DNA from 3 places in the Leclercia sp. G3L genome. Region 1 is predicted to be linked to each of the others. Evidence: riboswitches for the same ligand, from Rfam matches in the RefSeq annotation. Region 1 holds a riboswitch; each other region holds the start of a gene.
What was found. Region 1 has a riboswitch for thiamine pyrophosphate ahead of thiM (hydroxyethylthiazole kinase). Riboswitches for the same ligand answer to the same signal wherever they lie in the genome.
Positions count from the first base shown of each region.

Region 2: another riboswitch for thiamine pyrophosphate. It lies ahead of thiC (phosphomethylpyrimidine synthase ThiC); the one in region 1 lies ahead of thiM (hydroxyethylthiazole kinase).
Region 3: another riboswitch for thiamine pyrophosphate. It lies ahead of thiB (thiamine ABC transporter substrate binding subunit); the one in region 1 lies ahead of thiM (hydroxyethylthiazole kinase).

Region 1 is NZ_CP088265.1:2,788,121-2,795,398, forward strand. It holds gene LRS40_RS14650 (hypothetical protein) at 300-476, opposite strand; one part of gene LRS40_RS14655 (IS1-like element IS1A family transposase) at 648-1,096, opposite strand; one part of gene LRS40_RS14655 (IS1-like element IS1A family transposase) at 1,096-1,345, opposite strand; TPP riboswitch at 1,705-1,801, shown strand; gene thiM (hydroxyethylthiazole kinase) at 1,837-2,607, shown strand; gene thiD (bifunctional hydroxymethylpyrimidine kinase/phosphomethylpyrimidine kinase) at 2,604-3,404, shown strand; gene fbaB (class I fructose-bisphosphate aldolase) at 3,511-4,563, shown strand; gene LRS40_RS14675 (mandelate racemase family protein) at 4,894-6,048, shown strand; gene LRS40_RS14680 (ABC transporter substrate-binding protein) at 6,082-7,278, shown strand, end outside.
Region 2 is NZ_CP088265.1:927,099-934,376, reverse strand. It holds gene thiE (thiamine phosphate synthase) at 1-337, opposite strand, end outside; gene thiC (phosphomethylpyrimidine synthase ThiC) at 337-2,232, opposite strand; TPP riboswitch at 2,309-2,417, opposite strand; gene rsd (sigma D regulator) at 2,471-2,968, opposite strand; gene nudC (NAD(+) diphosphatase) at 3,064-3,837, shown strand; gene hemE (uroporphyrinogen decarboxylase) at 3,880-4,944, shown strand; gene nfi (deoxyribonuclease V) at 4,954-5,625, shown strand; gene LRS40_RS05775 (YjaG family protein) at 5,667-6,257, shown strand; gene hupA (nucleoid-associated protein HU-alpha) at 6,444-6,716, shown strand; gene LRS40_RS05765 (DUF1481 domain-containing protein) at 6,728-7,278, shown strand, end outside.
Region 3 is NZ_CP088265.1:402,540-409,817, reverse strand. It holds gene LRS40_RS03360 (DedA family protein) at 1-360, shown strand, start outside; gene thiQ (thiamine ABC transporter ATP-binding protein ThiQ) at 367-1,062, opposite strand; gene thiP (thiamine/thiamine pyrophosphate ABC transporter permease ThiP) at 1,046-2,656, opposite strand; gene thiB (thiamine ABC transporter substrate binding subunit) at 2,632-3,615, opposite strand; TPP riboswitch at 3,650-3,749, opposite strand; gene sgrR (HTH-type transcriptional regulator SgrR) at 3,786-5,441, opposite strand; gene sgrT (glucose uptake inhibitor SgrT) at 5,529-5,681, shown strand; gene LRS40_RS03330 (sugar efflux transporter) at 5,785-6,990, shown strand; gene LRS40_RS03325 (Hok/Gef family protein) at 7,188-7,278, shown strand, end outside.

The DNA of each region.
Region 1 (7,278 bases):
AGCCTTTCATTTTTTTTGGTTTAGATTATTTTTTTAACTGGGGGGTTGTGTAAATGCTTAAGTTTTACTTTTTGATACCAGTTTTTGTATTTCGTGAGTTTGTTATTCCTTAGCTTCCCTATGTATCCTTTGGGTAATCGCACTTTTAATATGTTACATATTCGTGCTGAGGTCATATCGCTACATAGAATGTTTTCATATTGATCAAAAGTTAGTGATATTCCTGATGCAATTCTTTTTTTACGAACTGATTTATTCAGCGTCTTTCTATTGGTACGTATCCCATTTATCTTCATATATTATTCTCCATCATCTGTTTTTTTATTTCTCTTTGAGGTTCTTTTTTTAACCCATTCTGCTGCAATAGTTGAGGTGTCTAATGGAAAATTGTTAGTGTAAACCATTAGTTCATATTCTTCTTCTAATGCTTTTAATTTGGATAGTATTTCATTTTCATAATGATTTTTCATTTTCATTTGATTACCTATTTTATGATTTGCCTGTCACTGCAAATATAGGTCATTTTTGGTTTGCGTTTCGCAGAATTTTATACAATTTCATTACTGATGAGAGAGTTGTTTTTTATATGAAGTAATTACATGATAATACTTAAATGAAAAGAACCGGTATCTGGTAATGACTCCAACTTATTGATAGTGTTTTATGTTCAGATAATGCCCGATGACTTTGTCATGCAGCTCCACCGATTTTGAGAACGACAGCGACTTCCGTCCCAGCCGTGCCAGGTGCTGCCTCAGATTCAGGTTATGCCGCTCAATTCGCTGCGTATATCGCTTGCTGATTACGTGCAGCTTTCCCTTCAGGCGGGATTCATACAGCGGCCAGCCATCCGTCATCCATATCACCACGTCAAAGGGTGACAGCAGGCTCATAAGACGCCCCAGCGTCGCCATAGTGCGTTCACCGAATACGTGCGCAACAACCGTCTTCCGGAGCCTGTCATACGCGTAAAACAGCCAGCGCTGGCGCGATTTAGCCCCGACGTATCCCCACTGTTCGTCCATTTCCGCGCAGACGATGACGTCACTGCCCGGCTGTATGCGCGAGGTTACCGACTGCGGCCTGAGTTTTTTAAGTGACGTAAAATCGTGTTGAGGCCAACGCCCATAATGCGGGCGGTTGCCCGGCATCCAACGCCATTCATGGCCATATCAATGATTTTCTGGTGCGTACCGGGTTGAGAAGCGGTGTAAGTGAACTGCAGTTGCCATGTTTTACGGCAGTGAGAGCAGAGATAGCGCTGATGTCCGGCAGTGCTTTTGCCGTTACGCACCACCCCGTCAGTAGCTGAACAGGAGGGACAGCTGATAGAAACAGAAGCCACTGGAGCACCTCAAAAACACCATCATACACTAAATCAGTAAGTTGGCAGCATCACCCGGTATCTGCTTCATCATTTTTTAAATATGATTTAATACTCCATTTATTGATAGTTGCGGTCAATCCTTCTCGCACATTTTGCTTGAGGTGGTTTATATGAATCTGGATTGACATTGAATATGGAGATTTTAATAGATTAAGTAGGTTAGAAGTAGACTTAAAAGGTATTAAGTTCTTTTGTTTTTCTGTGGGGTACAAAATGGGGTACAAGGTGAGGTACAGCGTAAAATGTAATATTCATAAGTTCAATCTTGTATCAGCACGAGACTTGGCGTAACCTACTAATTGATAAAGAAATGTAATCAACATGACTCGGGGTGCCCTTCCTTGTGAAGGCTGAGAAATACCCGTACCACCTGATCTGGATAATGCCAGCGTAGGGAAGTCAGATGCCCTCCGGGCAATCGCTTCTTCGCGCAAGGCAGGAGCGATACCATGCAGCCTGACCTGCTCAATTTACACGCCTTACACCACTTCCGAACCCGTTCCCCGCTGACCCACTGCATGACCAACGACGTGGTGCAGACCTTTACCGCTAACGTACTGCTGGCCCTCGGGGCCTCTCCGGCGATGGTGATTGAAGCCGAAGAGGCCGAACAGTTCTCCGCTATTGCCGATGCGCTGCTGATTAACGTCGGGACCCTGACCTCCTCGCGCGCTCAGGCGATGCGCCGGGCGATTGAAAGCGCGGTGGCGGCGGGTAAACCCTGGACCCTCGATCCGGTGGCCGTGGGCGCCCTGGCGTACCGGACCCGTTTTTGCCAGCACATCCTCGCCCTGAAACCGGCGGCCATTCGCGGCAACGCCTCTGAAATCCTCGCCCTCGCCGGGATGAGCGCAGGCGGGCGCGGGGTGGACACCACCGACACGGCGGCCAGCGCGCTGCCTGCGGCACAGGCGCTGGCGCGGCAGACCAATGCCATTGTGGTGGTGACCGGGGAGGTGGATTACGTCACTGACGGACTGCGTACCCAGACAATTACCGGCGGCGATCCGCTGATGGCCCGGGTAGTGGGCACCGGCTGCGCCCTGTCGGCGGTAGTGGCGGCCAGCTGCTCGCTGCCCGGGGACCGGCTGGATAACATCGCCGAGGCCTGCGGCTGGATGAAGCGGGCCGGCACGCTGGCGGCGGCGCTTAGTCGCGGCCCGGGCAGTTTTGCCCCGGCGTTTCTGGATGCACTGTGGGAACTGGGGGCGCAACGATGAAACGGATTAACGCGCTTACCATCGCAGGCACCGACCCCAGCGGCGGGGCCGGGATCCAGGCCGACCTGAAGACCTTCTCCGCGCTCGGTGCGTACGGTTGCTCGGTGATCACCGCCCTGGTGGCGCAGAACACCCGCGGGGTGCAGTCGGTCTACCGCATCGAACCTGATTTCGTGGCGGCGCAGCTGGAGTCGGTGTTCAGCGATGTACGCATCGACACCACCAAGATCGGCATGCTGGCCGAAACCGATATCGTCGAGGCGGTGGCGGAGCAGCTCCTGCGTCATCAGGTGAAAAACGTGGTGCTGGATACGGTAATGCTGGCGAAAAGCGGCGACCCGCTGCTGTCACACGCCGCTGTCGACACGCTGCGTAAAAAGCTGCTGCCGCAGGTGGCGCTCATCACCCCCAACCTGCCCGAAGCGGCGGCGTTGCTGGATGCCCCCCATGCCCGTAACGAACAGGAGATGAAAGCGCAGGGTTATGCATTGCTGGCGATGGGGTGCGAGGCGGTGCTGATGAAGGGCGGACATCTGGACGATCCCGAGAGCCCCGACTGGCTGTTTACCCGCGACGGGGCCACGCGCTTTACTGCTCCTCGGGTGAATACCAAAAACACCCACGGCACTGGCTGCACCCTGTCGGCCGCGCTGGCCGCGCTGCGTCCGCGGCACGATAGCTGGGCGGATACCGTCCGCGAGGCCAAAGCCTGGCTCTCCTGCGCACTGGCGCAGGCGGACACGCTGGAAGTGGGGCAGGGCATTGGCCCGGTACATCATTTTCATGCATGGTGGTAGACGGCTGGCAATTTGACGACCCGCAGACCAGGCTTAGGGGGCTTACAATCCTGTGAGCCTGGATAAAACACGCCGACGCTTTGTCGGCACTGACGGGAGGAAAACCATGACTGATATTACGCAATTGCTTGGCAAAGACGCCGACAGCCTGTTACAGCATCGTTGTATGACCATTCCAGCCGACCATCTCTACCTGCCTGGCCACGACTACGTTGACCGCGTGATGGTGGACAACAACCGTCCGCCGGCGGTGCTGCGAAATATGCAGACGCTGTATAACACCGGGCGTCTGGGCGGGACCGGCTATCTGTCGATCCTGCCGGTGGACCAGGGTGTGGAGCACTCGGCGGGTGCCTCCTTTGCCGCCAACCCACTCTATTTTGATCCGAAGAATATCGTGGAACTGGCAATTGAGGCGGGTTGTAACTGCGTGGCGTCCACCTACGGCGTGCTGGCGTCGGTCTCCCGCCGTTACGCGCACCGTATTCCGTTCCTGGTTAAGCTTAACCACAACGAAACCCTGAGCTATCCCACCGAATATGACCAGACCCTGTACGCCAGCGTTGAGCAGGCCTTCAATCTCGGCGCGGTCGCGGTAGGGGCCACCATCTATTTCGGCTCAGAGCAGTCGCGCCGTCAGATAGAGGAGATCTCCGCCGCCTTCGAGCGTGCCCATGAGCTGGGCCTGGTGACCGTGCTGTGGGCGTACCTGCGTAACCCGGCCTTCAACAAAGACGGCACCGATTACCACGTTTCCGCCGATCTCACCGGTCAGGCCAACCATCTGGCGGCCACCATCGGAGCGGATATCGTCAAGCAGAAAATGGCCGAAAACAACGGCGGCTACAAGGCGGTCAAATTTGGTTATACCGACGATCGGGTTTACAGCAAACTGACCAGCGATAACCCCATCGACCTGGTGCGCTACCAGCTGGCGAACTGCTATATGGGCCGCGCCGGGTTGATCAACTCCGGCGGTGCAGCAGGCGGCGAAACCGATCTCACCGATGCGGTGCGCACGGCGGTGATCAATAAACGCGCGGGCGGCATGGGGCTGATCCTTGGTCGCAAGGCGTTTAAAAAGTCGATGGCCGACGGCGTGAAGCTGATTAACGCCGTGCAGGATGTTTATCTGGATAAGAAAGTTACGATCGCGTAACCGTACTCGCAGCATGCACAATACGTCGGCCCGGCAAGCGTAGCGCCGCCGGGCATTGCCGCATCTGGTGCGGTGCGGCAAAAAAGCCGGGTGGCGACTGCGTCTTACCTGGCCTAAAAACTTCATTCAAAGATCCCTCCCGATCCACTTCACACTTCCCCGGTCTTTTGTGAAAAGTGTCACTTCCCCCCGTGCAGATGCACAAGAAATGGTCAGCGCTTAGCGGAATTTGTCTAAGGCAGTGGATGAATTTTGCGCTTACAGTTAGTTTCGAAACAGCTTTTCAAAATGACAGAACATGCTGAACCTACGTTGTTTTAAGGACTGAAAATGAAAATCGAATCTGTAAACGTCACCGTCTTTCAGTATCCCACGCGCCGGGTCTCCGACACCGCCGGACACTCCCACCCGGGACCGGAAGGTCTGGCAAAAATGGCGATGCTGACCCTTACCGCAGACGATGGCACCAAAGGGTATTCATTTGCACCGCCGGAAGTGGTGCGCCCTTTTGTGGTCAACACCTTCTTTCGTAAAGTGATGGTCGGCCAGGACGCGTTTAATCGCGAGAAGATCTGGCAGGAGCTGGCCCACTGGCAGCGCGGCAGCGCTCACCAGCTGACCGAACGCGCGCTGGGTTTTGTTGAGCAGGCGCTGTGGGATCTGATTGGCCGTAAGCTCAATATGCCGGTGTGGAAACTGCTCGGCGGCTACCGCGACAAAGTCCCGGCCTACGGCAGCACCATGTGCGGGGATGACCTGCCCGGTGGCCTCTCGACGCCGGAAGAGTACGCCAGCTTCGCCGAGACGCTGGTGGCCCGCGGCTATAAGGCGATCAAGCTGCACACCTGGATGCCGCCGGTCTCCTTCGCCCCTAACCCGAAGATGGACGTCAAAGCCTGCGCCGCAGTGCGTGAAGCGGTCGGCCCGAACATTGACCTGATGATCGACGGCTACCACTGGTACAGCCGCACCGAGGCGCTGTACATCGGCAAGGAGCTGGAGAAGCTTAACTTCGCGTGGTTTGAAGAGCCGATGGAAGAGGAGAGCATGTCCTCCTACGCCTGGCTGGCGGAAAACCTCTCCATTCCGATTATCGGGCCGGAAAGCCTGGGCGGTAAGCACCACAGCCGCGCCGACTGGATCAAAGCCGGGGCCTGCGACATCCTGCGCGCCGGATCGAACGGCGTCGGCGGTATCTCGCCGACCCTGAAAGTAGCGAATCTCGCGGAGTCGTTCGGCATGGACTGCGAAGTGCACGGCAACGGCGCGGCGAGCCTGGCGGTGATTGGCGCCATCAAGAACTGCCGCTGGTACGAGCGCGGCCTGCTGCACCCGTTCCTCGATTACGACGAACCAGCGGCCTATCTGCACAGCCTGATCGACCCGATGGATGACGAGGGCATGGTCAGCCTACCGACGCGCCCGGGACTCGGCGAAGACATTAATTTTGCGTATATCGAAGCCAATACCGTCAGCCACGACTGACAGATAAAAACGTACCCTACAGGCGATATATACATGAAACGAACCTCTCTGGCTGGAGCGTGCTTACTCGCGCTCTCGCTGATGATGGGGAGCGGTGCGGCGTACGCGAAAACGCCGCCCGATCAGCTCATCATCGGTATGAACATGAACAACCTGCTGACCCTCGATCCGGCCGCGATGACCGGTAACGAAGTGGTCGGCATTGTGGTCAATCTCTACGATTCGCTGGTGGAACTGGATCCCAATACTCTCACCAACGTCAAACCGGCGCTGGCCAAGTCCTGGGACATATCACCGGACGGCAAAACCCTGACCTTCCACCTGCGCGACAACGTGACCTTCCACTCCGGCAACCCGCTCACCGCCGAGGATGTGGTCTGGTCGATGCGCCGCCTGCTGCACCTGAACCTCGCCCAGGCCTCGGTGTGGAAATCTTATGGGTTTTCTAAAAAGAACATCGACCAGCAGATTAAAGCCCTCGATGACTACACCGTGCAGCTCACCCTGCCGAAGGCCAACGATCCGCAGCTGGTGATCTACTCCCTCGGCGCGCTGGGCAACCTCGGCGTGCTGGACCGCAAAACGGTGCTCAGCCACGAGGTCAACAGCGACTGGGGCAACCGCTGGCTGACCACCAACGAAGCCGGTTCTGGGCCGTTTATGCTGGAGACCTGGCAGGCAAAAGACGTGCTGCGCATGCAGCGTAACCCGAAATACTGGCGCGAAGCGCCGAAGATGAACCGCGTGGTCCTGCGCCATTTCCAGGAGTCGCAAACCCTGCGCCTGATGGTGGAGAAGGGCGATCTGGATATTGCCAGCAATATGGCGGTGGCGGACATCAACGCCCTGCGTAAGGATCCGCAGCTGACGGTGGAAGCCGTGCAGAAGGGTACGGTCTACTACGTGGCGATGAGCATGAAGGAGGCGCACTTCGCCAACCCGAAAGTGCGCGAAGCGGTGCGCTACCTGATCGACTATCAGGGCATCAACAAGGCGCTGATGCCGGGCTACGGCGTGCTGCACCAGCGGCCTATCAAGGCGGGGATGCCGTCGACCCTGCCGGACCCCGGTTACAAGCTCGACATCCCCCGCGCCAAAAAGCTGCTGGCGGAAGCGGGCTACCCGGACGGCTTCGACACCACCCTGCGGGTGCTGGCGGATCAGCCGTTCCTTAATATCGCCATCGCCGTGCAGTCCACTCTGATGCAGGCGGGCATCAACGCCAAAATC
Region 2 (7,278 bases), 1.9 Mb from region 1:
TATCGTCGTGGGTCGAGACGCCGAGACGTAACCCGGCGGCACGAATGGCCTCAAGATCGGTGGTCTCCAGATCCTCCTGACCCAGATGCACGCCGTAAGCCTGATGTTTAATCGCCAGGCGCCAGTAGTCATTGATAAACAGCCGGGCGTTGTAGCGACGCCCCAGGGCAATGGCCGCCACGATATCGGCTTCGACCTCATCCTCCTGCTTGTCCTTGATGCGCAGCTGGAGCGTTTGTACGCCCGCGGCAAGCAGGCGTTCGATCCACGCCACGCTGTCGACTACCGGATAGAGCCCCAGACGAAAGGGCACCGGCGGAAAGTTGGGTTGATACATTACGCCTCCTCTTTTTTGAGGTAGATTTCGCCGCCCCGGGCGCGGAAGGTTTCCGACATATCGGCCATCCCCACTTCGATGGTCTGCGCCGCGGCGTAGTCGCGCACTTCCTGGCTGATTTTCATCGAGCAGAATTTTGGCCCGCACATGGAGCAGAAGTGCGCCACTTTGCCCGACTCCTGCGGCAGGGTTTCGTCGTGGTAGGCGCGGGCGGTGAACGGGTCAAGGGCGAGGTTGAACTGATCTTCCCAGCGGAATTCAAAGCGCGCTTTTGACATGGCGTTATCGCGGATCTGCGCCCCCGGATGGCCCTTCGCCAGGTCGGCAGCATGGGCGGCAATCTTGTAGGTGATTAGCCCTTGCTTCACGTCCTCTTTATTCGGCAGGCCGAGATGCTCTTTCGGCGTGACGTAGCAGAGCATCGCGCAGCCAAACCAGCCGATCATCGCCGCGCCAATTCCGGAGGTGAAGTGGTCATAGCCCGGTGCGATGTCGGTGGTCAACGGCCCCAGGGTGTAGAACGGCGCTTCGTGGCAGTGCTCCAGCTCCTCGGTCATGTTGCGGCGGATCATCTGCATCGGCACATGGCCCGGGCCTTCAATCATCACCTGGACGTCATACTCCCAGGCAATTTTGGTCAGCTCGCCCAGGGTATGTAGCTCGGCAAACTGGGCTTCGTCGTTGGCATCGCGAATGGAACCCGGACGCAGGCCATCGCCCAGCGACAGCGATACGTCGTACGCGGCGCAGATTTCGCAGATCTCGCGGAAGTGTTCATACAGGAAGTTCTCCTGATGATGGGACAGGCACCATTTCGCCATAATAGAACCGCCGCGGGAGACGATGCCGGTCAGGCGTTTGGCGGTCATCGGCACGTAGCGCAGCAGCACGCCCGCGTGGATGGTGAAGTAGTCCACGCCCTGCTCGGCCTGCTCCAGCAGCGTATCGCGGAACGCTTCCCAGGTGAGATCTTCCGCAATGCCGTTCACCTTCTCCAGCGCCTGGTAGATGGGTACCGTGCCAATCGGCACCGGACTGTTACGCAGGATCCACTCGCGGGTTTCGTGAATATAGCGCCCGGTAGAGAGGTCCATCACCGTGTCCGCGCCCCAGCGGGTGGACCAGACCAGTTTTTCCACCTCTTCTTCGATGGAGGAGGTGACCGCCGAGTTACCGATGTTGGCATTCACTTTCACCAGGAAGTTACGTCCGATGATCATCGGCTCTGATTCCGGGTGATTAATATTGGCCGGAATAATGGCGCGGCCAGCAGCGACTTCGTCACGTACAAATTCCGGAGTGATGTTCTCCGGCAGGCGGGCGCCAAAGCCTTCTCCCGGATGCTGGTGGCGCAGCACTTCGCCACGGATGCGCTCGCGGCCCATGTTTTCGCGGATGGCGATAAACTCCATCTCTGGCGTCACTATCCCCTGGCGGGCGTAATGCAGCTGGGTCACGCATTTACCCGCTCTGGCACGCTTCGGCGTGAGCAGTCCGGTAAAGCGCAGCTCGTCCAGCCCGTCATCGGCCAGACGCTCCCGGGTATAGGCTGAGCTTTGCGCATTCAGGGTTTCGCTGTCGTTACGGGCTTCAATCCACGGCTGGCGCAGCTTCGCCAGACCCTGCTGGACGTTAATCGCCACAGCCGGATCGCCGTACGGGCCGGAGGTGTCGTACACCGGCACCGCTTCGTTCTCTTCAAACTGCGGGTTCTCTTTGCTGCCGCCGATTAACGTCGGGCTGAGCTGGATCTCGCGCATTGGCACGCGGATATCCTCCTGCGAACCCGTCAGGTAAATGCGTTTTGAGTTGGGGAAAGCAGTGCCTTCCAGGGTGTCGATAAAGTGTTGGGCGTGTGCGCGCTGTTCGCGGCGGGTCATTTTTGTGGCAGACATAGCTCGTTCCAGTAAGTTCAGGAAGTGGCTTGTCAGACGACGGATGAAGCAAGAGAGGATCGCCCGGGGGCGATACAATAAATTGACTCTTGTTCCCTTCGCAGGTCTTAACCTGATCAGGTTCCGCGGATCCCGAATTAACGGTCTCAGCCCGGCTTTCGCACTGGGCACTCCGACAAGAATAGGCTCCCCTACAGCGGGAGCAGTGAATGTAAACTACGCGTTAACGAGGAATAACTCAAGCCGGTCGGGCGACGTTATCTTCGTTGCTCGCTTTCAGATTGTGATCCAGCGCAAGGGCGATCAGGTTATCTTCCAGCGTAAAGCGTTGCTCCAGCGCCTCGCCGATATCGGAAAGCGCCTGCTGAAATTCCAGGTAGTTATCCTGATCGATGGCGTTTTCCAGCGTGGAGTCATAGTAATCCATGATTTGCTGGGTATTGGCCTCCAGCAGGGGATAGAGTTTGGTTGCCGCTAAATACGGGCTGTTGCCTTCCATTTCACGGATAAAACGTTCATAAATATTGAAATGACCGTTGGAAAGGTAGTCGACCAGGCTCTGACAGAAATCGTCCAGCGCTTTTTCATTCAGGCGCATATAGGACTCTTTGCCAGGCTTAATGCCAACGAGATTGTAGTAGGCAACAAGCAGATGTTTCCGCACGTGCAGCCAGCGATCGACCAGTTTGTTACTTCCGCCAACGCGCTCTGTCAGGTTTTCTAGCTGGTTTAGCATGTTTGACTCCGCAAGGTTAAGATTAAAAGCTGCCCACCCAAAATGTAATAGTATTGTTACCAACATGCCTGTGAAGCAAAGGTAGTGCAATAGATATGGATCGTATAATTGAAAAATCGGATCGCGGCTGGTGGTTAGTCAGCCATGAACAAAAATTATGGTTGCCCGGTGGTGAATTACCATATGGCGAGGCCGGAAATTTCGATCTTGCGGGGCAACACGCACTAAATATAGGTGAGTGGAAGGGCGATTCTGTGTGGTTGATCCAACAAAATCGTCGTCACGATATGGGATCGGTGCGCCAGGTGCTCGATCTTGATGTCGGCTTGTTCCAACTGGCGGGTCGTGCTGTGCAGCTTGCCGAGTTTTATCGCTCGCATAAGTTCTGCGGCTACTGTGGCCACACCATGCACCCGAGCAAAACCGAGTGGGCGATGCTCTGCAGCCACTGCCGGGAACGCTATTACCCGCAAATCGCGCCGTGCATCATTGTCGCTATCCGTCGGGATGACTCCATCTTACTGGCGCAACACACCCGTCATCGCAACGGGGTGCATACCGTGCTCGCCGGATTTGTCGAAGTGGGCGAAACCCTGGAGCAGGCCGTGGCGCGAGAAGTGATGGAGGAGAGCGGGATTAAGGTGAAAAATTTACGTTATGTCACCTCCCAGCCGTGGCCGTTCCCACAGTCGCTGATGACCGCCTTTATGGCCGAGTACGACAGCGGCGAGATCGTCGTCGATCCGAAAGAGCTGCTGTCCGCCGACTGGTATCGCTACGACGATTTACCCCTGCTGCCACCGCCGGGCACCGTGGCGCGCCGCCTGATAGAAGATACCGTGGCAATGTGTCGGGCTGACGATGTGTGAGACATGTTACACTGGAGATAAGACGCTTAAGGAACTGCAAAAATGACCGAACTGAAGAACGATCGTTATCTGCGTGCGCTGCTGCGCCAACCCGTTGATATCACCCCGGTATGGATGATGCGCCAGGCGGGCCGCTATTTGCCGGAATACAAAGCCACGCGCGCGCAGGCGGGCGATTTTATGTCGCTGTGCAAAAACGCGGAGCTGGCCTGTGAAGTGACCCTTCAGCCGCTGCGCCGCTATCCGCTGGACGCGGCGATCCTCTTCTCCGATATCCTGACTATCCCCGACGCGATGGGGCTTGGCCTGTACTTTGAAACCGGCGAGGGCCCGCGCTTTAGCTCGCCGATTAAGAGCAAAGCGGACATCGACAACCTGCCGATCCCGGACCCGGAGCAGGAGCTCGGTTATGTGATGAATGCGGTGCGCACCATTCGCCGCGAGCTGAAAGGCGACGTGCCGCTGATCGGTTTTTCCGGCAGCCCGTGGACGCTGGCGACCTACATGGTCGAAGGCGGCAGCAGCAAAGCCTTCACCGTGATCAAGAAGATGATGTACGCCGATCCGCTGGCGCTGCACGCCCTGCTGGATAAGCTGGCGAAAAGCGTCACCCTCTACCTGAACGCGCAGATCAAAGCCGGCGCCCAGTCGGTGATGATCTTCGACACTTGGGGTGGGGTGCTGACGGGCCGCGATTACCAACAGTTCTCGCTCTACTACATGCATAAAATTGTCGATGGCCTGCTGCGTGAAAACGAAGGTCGTCGCGTGCCGGTGACCCTGTTCACCAAAGGCGGCGGTCAGTGGCTGGAAGCCCTGGCAGACACTGGCTGTGATGCGCTGGGCCTCGACTGGACTACCGATATTGCCGATGCGCGCCGCCGCGTTGGGGACAAAGTCGCCCTGCAGGGCAACATGGATCCGTCTATGCTGTATGCTCCGGCCGCCCGTATTGAAGAAGAAGTCGCGACCATTCTGGCGGGCTTCGGTCAGGGCGAAGGCCATGTGTTTAACCTGGGGCACGGTATTCATCAGGATGTACCGCCAGAACATGCAGGCGTGTTTGTGGAGGCGGTGCACCGACTTTCTGCCCAGTATCACCTGTAAGGAGTCGTTATGGATCTTGCGTCACTTCGCGCTCAACAACTTAAACTTGCTGCGTCGGTTTCCCGTGAAGACCGGCTGGATAAAGACCCACCCGCGCTGATTGCCGGGGCGGATGTCGGGTTTGAGCAGGGCGGTGAGGTGACGCGGGCGGCGATAGTACTCCTGACCTGGCCCGAACTGGAGCTGGTCGAGTATCAGGTAGCGCGTATCGCCACCACCATGCCTTACATCCCCGGATTCCTCTCTTTTCGTGAATATCCCGCGCTGCTGGCCGCGTGGGACCAGCTTTCGCAAAGACCCGACCTGATGTTCGTCGATGGCCACGGGATCTCCCATCCGCGCCGTCTCGGCGTTGCCAGCCATTTTGGCATGCTGGTGGATGTGCCGACCATCGGGGTAGCGAAAAAGCGCCTCTGCGGTAAGTTTGAACCTCTGTCGGCAGAGCCCGGCGCGCTGGCACCCTTGATGGACAAAGGCGAACAGCTGGCGTGGGTCTGGCGCAGTAAGGCGCGCTGCAATCCGCTGTTCATCGCCACCGGCCATCGCGTCAGTACCGACACCGCGCTGGCGTGGGTCCAGCGCTGCATGAAGGGCTATCGATTACCGGAGCCGACCCGCTGGGCCGATGCGGTGGCTTCCGGCCGTCCCGCTTTTGTGCGATGGCAGGAAATTCAGCGCTGATTCAGGTAAACTGCGGTTAATTTTCGATTCGAGACTTCATCATGTTACAAAACCCGATTCACCTGCGCCTCGAGAAGCTGGAAAGCTGGCAGCATGTCACCTTTATGGCCTGCCTGTGCGAACGCATGTACCCGAACTACGCCATGTTCTGCAAGCAGACTGAATTTGGTGACGGCCAGCTGTATCGCCGTATTCTCGATCTGGTATGGGAGACGCTGACGGTCAAAGATGCGAAGGTGAACTTCGATTCTCAGCTCGATAAGCTGGAAGAGGCGATCCCGGCTGCCGATGACTATGATGTCTATGGCGTCTATCCGGCGATCGATGCCTGTGTGGCATTAAGTGAACTGATTCACTCGCGCCTGAGTGGCGAAACTCTGGAACATGCCATCGAAGTCAGTAAGGCCTCAATTACTTCCGTGGCGATGCTGGAGATGACCCAGGAAGGTCGTGAAATGACCGATGAAGAGCTCCGTTTAAACCCGGCCGTTGAGCAGGAATGGGACATCCAGTGGGAAATATTCCGTTTGCTGGCAGAGTGCGAAGAACGCGATATCGAGCTGATTAAAGGTCTGCGTGCAGACTTGCGTGAGGCAGGCGAGAGTAACATTGGTATAAATCTTCACCAGTGAAACAATAAAACGTGATTTTACGCCTGTTTTGTCATGCCTGTACTCTTCCCTTCTGCCCCCCGTCTGGTCTACATTTGGGGGGCGAAAATAAGTGGCTATCGGTGCGTGTATGCAGGAGAGTGCTTTTTTGGCATTTTCGTCGCACTCGATGCTTAGCAAGCGATAAACACATTGAAAGGATAACTTATGAACAAGACTCAACTGATTGATGTAATTGCGGACAAGGCTGATCTGTCTAAAGTACAGGCTAAAGCTGCTCTGGAATCCACCCTGGCTGCTATTACTGAGTCTCTGAAAGAAGGCGATGCTGTACAACTGGTAGGTTTCGGTACCTTCAAAGTGAACCACCGCGCTGAGCGTACTGGCCGCAACCCGCAGACCGGTAACGAAATCAAAATCGCTGCAGCTAACGTGCCAGCATTTGTTTCTGGCAAAGCACTGAAAGACGCAGTTAAGTAAGCCGCGTAGCAGTGAACAGTTTTATCGAGGGGGCGGTTTCGCCCCTTTTGTCTGTCTGGCGCCAGGCAATAGCGCTGGCAGGCATACTTTTGCTGTCCGCCTGCAGCCATGACGCCTCTCTGCCGCCTTTTACCGCCAGCGGCTACGCTGACGATCAGGGTGCGGTACGTATCTGGCGTAAAGACACGGACGATGAAGTCCATCTGCTCTCCGCCTTTAGTCCCTGGCACAGCGGCAGCACCACCACCAGTGAGTACCGCTGGCAGGGTGATACGCTTGCTTATATTGACGTGAATATCTACAGCAAGGTGCCCGAGCATGTGCGGGTGCGTTTTGACGACCACGGTGAGCTGAGCTTTATGCAGCGCGAAATCGGCGGTCTTAAGCAGCAACTCTCTACCGATCAAATTGACCTCTATCGCTACCGTGCCGACCAGGTTCGTCAGACCAGTGACGCGCTGCGACAGGGACGGGTAGTGCTGCATCAGGGGCGCTGGCATGCCGATGGCACCGTGACCACCTGCGAAGGCCAGACCCTGAAGCCGGATCTTGATAGCTGGGC
Region 3 (7,278 bases), 2.4 Mb from region 1:
GTGACCAAGTTCATCGTGCCGAACCTGCTGGGCTGCCTGTTCTGGCCGCCGATCTACTTCCTGCCAGGCATTCTGGCCGGGGCGGCCATTGATATTCCTGCCGGGGTTCAGAGCGGCGGCTTTAAGTGGCTGCTGCTGGCGAGCGCGCTGCTTCTATGGCTGGCGGCATGGCTCTGCTGGCGGCTGTGGCGCAGCAAAAAAGCCTCTGCGGATCGTCTGAGCAATTACCTGCCGCGCGGGCGCCTGTTCTGGCTGGCACCCGTCACCCTGGGTATCGCTGTGGCGGCGCTGGTGGCGCTGATCCGCCACCCGCTAATGCCGGTCTACGGCGAGATCTTATTGAAGGTCGTCAGCCGCTGACCGCTGTCAGTGGATCCCCAGCAGGCGCGACGCGCTGGCCTTGCCGCTAACCAGCTGTTCCGTATCGCCGTCCCAGGCGATACGGCCATCGGCAATCACCACCGATCGAGGGGCAATTTTAACCGCATCTTCCACGCTGTGGGACACCATCAGCATCGTCAGGTTCTGGCGTTCACACACCTCTTTGACCAGCAGCAGCATCTCCTGACGTAACGCCGGGTCGAGCGCTGAAAAGGGCTCATCCAGCAGCAGGATCGGCTGCTCGCGTACCAGACAGCGGGCGAGGGCGACGCGCTGACGCTGACCGCCCGAGAGCTCGCCCGGCAGCCGGTCCAGCAGATCGCCAATCCCCATTTGCGTTGCGATATCACCCAGCTTCTGCTGTTGCCCGGCGTTCAGCCTGAGGCCCGGATGCATACCGAGACCGATATTCTGGCGCACGCTCAGGTGAGTAAAGAGATTGTTTTCCTGAAACAGCATCGACACCGGGCGCGCGGCAGGCGGCGTGTGGGTGTGGTCCTGGCCCTCAATGGTGATGCGGCCGTTGGCCGGTTGCAGAAAACCGGCCACCAGATTGAGAAGCGTACTTTTCCCCGCGCCGCTGGGGCCGAGCACGGCGATCAGTTCGCCCTGGCGCACGGACAACGTGAAGCGCATCGGCAGGTGCTGATAAAGCCAGGTTACATCAGTGAGAGTTAGCATCACGCCCCGGGATTTTTTCGATAACGGTAAATAACGCAAAGCACAGCAGCAACAGCAGCAGCGCCGTAACGGCGCCATCCTGACTGCGATACGAGCCAATCTGCTGATACAACCAGAACGGCAGGGTGCGGAAATCATCATTGCCAAACAGCGCCACCACCCCGAAATCTCCGATCGACAGCACGCAGGCAAAGGCCAGCGCCTGCGCCAGGGGGCGTTTCAGGGCGCGGAGTTCCACCACCTTCAGCCGTTGCCAGCCGTGCATCCCAAGCGAATCGCAGAGCAGAGTGTAGCGGGCGCTGAGGTCGCGCATCGGATTTTCCAGCACCTTCAGCGCATACGGAATGGCCATCAGGGCGTTGGTGAAGATGACGATGCCATCGGCCGACTCGGGCAGGCCGATAGTGCTGTTGAACAGCAGGAAAAACCCGCTCGCCAGTACGATGCCGGGCATCGCCAGGATCAACATTCCGCTCAGATCCAGCGCCTGCCCGGCCACCATTGCCTGCCGGGCATACAGCTCGCGGCTGGTCCACAGCAGCATCATGGTCAGCAGCACGCAGAGAAGCCCCGCCCCCAGCGCAATGCGTAGCGAGGTGCCGAGCGCCTGCCACAGCACCGGCTGCTGGAGCACCGACAGCAGATTAAGATTCAGGCCATCCACCACCACCGCCAGCAGCGGCGGGAGCAACAGCAGCAGGGCGAGGGTGATGAGCAGGCCATCGGTCAGGCGGCTGTGCAGGCTGTCCTGTGGATCGCGCCAGCCGGCAAGCTGGCTGCTGCCCACGGCAATGGCTTTACCCAGCCGCTGGCTCAGCATCACCAGCCCCAGGCAGCAGAACATCTGCACCATCGCCAGCAGCGCCGCGCGGCCCGGATCGTAGTCGTAGCTGAGGGCCTGATAGATGGCGAGCTCAATGGTGGTGGCCTGCGGCCCGCCGCCCAGCGAGAGCACGGTGGCGAAGCTGGCAAAGCAGAGCATAAAGATCAGCGCGGCAACGGGCGGAATTTGGCGGCGCAGCCATGGCCACTCAACGAAGCGGAAAAAGGACCAGCCGCGCATCCCGAGCTGGGCGGCAAGCTGGCGCTGCTCGCCGGGGATGTTCTCCAGCGCCTGCAGCAGCAGCCGCGTCGCCATCGGCATGTTGAAAAAGACGTGTGCCAGCAGGATGCCCTGCAGGCCATATGGCGAGAAGGTCCACTCCAGCCCGAGGGCCTGGCAGATCGCGGCAAGCCAGCCCTGACGTCCGTAGACGCTGAGGATGCCAAATATCGCCACCAGCACCGGCAGGATCAGGGTCATGGCGCACAGGCGCAGCAGCGCCTGCCGTCCGGGGAAACGACGCCGGTAGAGGGCGCGGGCAAGAAATATGGCGGGCACGACGGAGAGCAGGGCGGAAAGAAACGCCTGCCAGAACGAGAAGCGGATGACGTGCCACAGATAGCTGTCGTGTAGCAGCGCCGTAACGTCGGTGGCTGGCGCGTTAAACCACAGCGCCAGAAATGCCCCCAGGGCGACGGCCACCATTAAGATGGCGGCGATCAGCCCCGGGAGTAACCAGCCGGCGATCAGCGGCTGACGGCGCGTTGCCATTCACTGACCCAGGCGGCACGTTTCCCGGCTACTTCCTGCGGGGAGTATTCCAGTGCGGTTTGCGGTTTCACCAGAGCATCGAAACCGGCCGGTAAAGCCACGTTCGTGACCGGGTACATCCAGTTGCCGGTGGGGATCGTATTCTGGAACGACGGCGAGACCATAAATTTCAGGAACTTCTCCGCCAGTTCCGGCTGTTTGCTGGCATAGGTCCGGGCGGCGACTTCGACCTGCAGGTAGTGGCCTTCGGCAAAATCAGCCGCGGCGTAGTTCTCTTTTTTCTCCGAAATAATGTGATACGCCGGAGAGGTGGTGTAGCTCAGCACCAGGTCGCTTTCCCCTTTCAGGAACAGGCCGTAAGCCTCGCTCCAGCCTTTGGTGACGGTGACGGTTTTGGCCGCCAGCTTCTGCCAGGCTTCCGGGGTTTTATCCCCGTACACTTTTTGCATCCACAGCAGCAGACCCAGCCCCGGGGTGCTGGTGCGCGGATCTTCGTAGATCACGCGCCACTTTTGATCGCTCTCAACCAGCTCTTTCAGGCTCTTCGGCGGGTTTTTCAGCTTGTTTTTGTCATACACGAAGGCGAAGTAGCCGTAATCGAACGGCACAAAGGTGTCATTCTTCCAGCCGCCAGGGAGGTTAACCGCATCGGTCGCCACGCCGCTTTTAGCGAACAGCCCGGTTTGCGTTGCCGCTTCCAGCAGGTTGTTATCCAGACCCAGCACCACGTCGGCTTTGCTGTTCTTACCTTCCATACGCAGGCGATTGAGCAGCGAGACGCCATCCTCCAGCGCCACGAATTTCAGCTCGCAGTTACAGTCGGCTTCAAAGGCTTTTTTGACCGCCGGGCCAGGGCCCCAGTCGGCGGCGAAAGAGTCATAGGTGTAGACCGTCAGGACAGGGCTGGCAACGGCAGGCAGCGCGATCAGCGCCAGCAGGGGAAGAACAGTTTTGAACACTTTGCACCTCTGTATTTGAGAGTGGCAAAGGATTTTGAGCGACAGCCTCAAATCCCTTCGCCGGCGTTATCCGGATCAGGTTCGACGGGTATTTTCTCAGCACACGCTTGCGCGCAGCACCCCGTTGAGAACGGCGGTATTGTAATGATTTGGTGAATATTACGAAAGTATTATGGTTCCGGCGGCGCAAACCACGCGGATTTAAAGTCAAACCAGCCGAGGGTGTTCATGCGCAAACCACGCATGCTGCGCTGCCCCTGGATCATCAGCCAGTGGTGGATCAGCGGGACAATCGCCTGCTGGGACAACAGCTGCTGGCACCAGACAGCAAGGTTCATCTCGCCCGCACGCCACTCGGCGGCATCCTGCTGCCAGTCGCGCCCAATGCAGTGCTGCAGGAGCGGGACTTCATACAGATGTGAAAACAGCGAGAAGTCGAGGGGCAGGGTGAAATTGACGCTGTTGAGCCAGATGTCGCTCACCGTCTCACCACGATACCACTCCTCGTAGCTGACCTCCCGAATGTTGAGCGTCACCTGCTCGGCGGCCAGCAGTTCGCTCATCATTCGGGCGATCACCCGGTGTTCGATATGCTCGCGGTAGAAGGTCAGGGTGAGGCTCTCCAGTCCGGCCGGTTTATCGCCGCGTCCCGGGCGGGCGTGGTGCCAGCGCGGCAGCAGGCCATACGCCGGGAACCAGTAGGACTGATAGACCTCCTCAGCCTGATAGATCAGGTTCGCCGGAGAGAGGATCCGGCTTACCCACTGACGCACTTCGGCGCTAGCCCCGCGGTGGGAGCGGGCGTCGAACAGCAGATAGTAACAGCCCTCTTCAAGCCGACTTTCCACCGCCTTTTCCCCCTCGGTGGGCCCTTCCAGCGTCAGGCCGACGCTAAGCTCTTCGTTGATATCCGGGAGGACCCAGACGTTCACCTCATCAATCAGCGCCCGGTAGCCAAAGTAGTCATCGAAGGCGCGGATCTTGAGCTGGTTATTGTTGTTGCGCGAGACGGCGTAAGGCCCTGTGCCCACCGGCAGGCTGGCAAAGCTATGCATCGTTTCCCATTCGCGCGGCAGGATCATCGAGGGGACATATCCCAGCAGCCACGGCAGCCAGCGGTCGGGCTGCGAAAGCTGAATATCCAGGGTCCAGGCGGTGGGCGACTGGATCCGGGTGATATGTGAATAGAGCGGCAGCTCACGGGCGCGCTGCAGCGAGGCGATGACGTCGGCCATCTCCAGCTCGCGTCCGTGGTGGAAGTGGATGCCGGGCCGCAGGAAAAAACGCCAGTGCAACGGGGAAAGTTGCTGCCAGTGGTGGGCAATGTCGGCTTCCAGTTCCCCGTTTTCCTCATTTATGCGCGTCAGTCCGCTAAAAATCTGCCGCGCCATGTGGGTTTCGGAGCGCCGTAATGCGCTGCCCGGCAACAGGTTTTTCATCGGACGATAATAGAGCACCCGCAGGATATGCCTGCCCTGGCGGAAGCTGCGGCCCAGGTGGGAGACCAGCATCTGGCGCACCGCGGCCTTGTCACCCACCAGCTGCACCAGCTGTTCGATGCGATCCTGTTCAAGCAGATCTTCCGCCCGCTGCTGCTGTAGCGCCAGACCGGTATAAAGAAAGGTGAGGCGGGAACGCTTGCCGCGTCCGGCTTCGGCTTCCCAGTTCAGCCAGCCCTGCTGCTGCATGGTGTTGAGCAGGGTGCGCATATGGCGGCGCGAGCAGCTGAGCAGCTCGGCCAGTTCACTGAGCGTGGTGTCCCGGGTCTGGCCGTCACAGCACTGCCACAGGCGGATAAATTGTTGTTGCAGACGACCAGAGGGCATAAAAGAGGAACTCCTGACAAAAAATCAGCAATTTATTAATCCCTATATTAAGCCAATAATTCACTTCGATGAAGCGAGGAGGTGAATATGAAGAGGTCTACCGCGAATCAGTTTTACCAACAGTACTTCTCAGCGACAAAGGGAGTGTCCTGGCTGGCCCGCCGGTGTGCAGAGCAGCGGCTGAAAATACTGGAAGATCTGATGCAGTGGGAGGTGACAACGTCGACCTCGGAACGCTGAATTGCTTCGATCATGTGTGACTGAGTATTGGTGCGAATCACCACGCCAGCAGGTATTATCTGCTGGCTTTTTTCGTTTTCACTTGCGCTAAAGGGAACAGGTAATGCTCTGGTTAATGACGATGGGACGCCGGCTCAACGGTGTGTATGCCGCCTTTTTAATGGTGGCTTTTATGATGGGCGTCGCCGGTGCGCTGCAGGCCCCGACCCTGAGCCTGTTCCTGAGCCGTGAGGTGGGTGCCCAACCCTTCTGGGTGGGGATTTTTTACACCGTCAATGCTGTCGCCGGGATCCTGGTCAGCCTGTGGCTGGCGAAGCGATCGGACAGCCAGGGAGACCGCCGCAAGCTGATCCTCTTTTGCTGCGCGATGGCGATCGGCAACGCGCTGCTGTTTGCCTTTAACCGTCACTATCTGACCTTGCTCACCTGCGGCGTGCTGCTGGCAGCGCTTGCCAACACCGCCATGCCGCAGCTGTTTGCCCTCGCGCGGGAATACGCCGACAGCTCGGCGCGGGAAGTCGTGATGTTCAGCTCGGTGATGCGTGCCCAGCTGTCGCTGGCGTGGGTTATCGGCCCGCCGCTGGCCTTTATGCTGGCGCTCAACTATGGCTTTACCGCCATGTTCTCCATTGCGGCGGCCATTTTTGCCGTTAGCCTGGGGCTGATCGCCTTCGCGCTGCCCTCCGTTTCCCGGGTGGACTCTGCAGGTGCGATACCGGTGACCCAGGTCAGCGGCTGGAAAGACAAAAATGTCCGCAGGCTGTTTATCGCCTCCACTCTGATGTGGACCTGCAACACCATGTACATCATCGATATGCCGCTGTGGATCAGCAGCGATCTGGGCCTGCCGGACAAGCTCGCCGGGATCTTAATGGGCACCGCCGCCGGGCTGGAAATCCCGGCGATGATCCTCGCCGGTTATTACGTCAAACACTTCGGTAAACGGCGGATGATGGTGATTGCGGTGGCGGCGGGCGTGCTGTTTTATCTGGGGCTGATCCTCTTTCACAGCCGCGAAGCGTTACTTGCCCTGCAGCTGTTTAACGCGGTCTTTATCGGCATTGTTGCCGGGATTGGCATGCTCTGGTTTCAGGATCTGATGCCGGGGCGGGCAGGTTCGGCCACTACCCTGTTTACCAACAGCATTTCAACCGGGGTGATTCTGGCGGGGATTATTCAGGGCGCGGTGGCGCAAAGCTATGGTCATTACGTGGTTTACTGGGTAATTGCGGCCATTTCGCTGGTGGCGCTGGTGCTGACCTGGCGGGTAAAAGAGAGTGAAATTCTGGAAGGCGGCTTCACGAATTGAGAGCCCATTCTGACAGCAGGACGGATAACGCATAGAGTTCACGCGGGTGCTTGAGGCTGTTTGCCTGAGGCATTGCTGGAAGGGTAGACAGAAGAAAGCCCCACTCAACTTAACATTGATGTGAGGCTACCCAAACAAACATACTTGACCCTATGAGGGTAGCCTCTTCATCGCTGGAAAGCAATAAGGAGGCTGGAATGCCAAAACGTACTCTGCTGTTAGGTTTGTTGATGATCTGTATGACGTTACTGATCTTCACCTGGATGGTTCGCGACTCGCTGTGTGAGC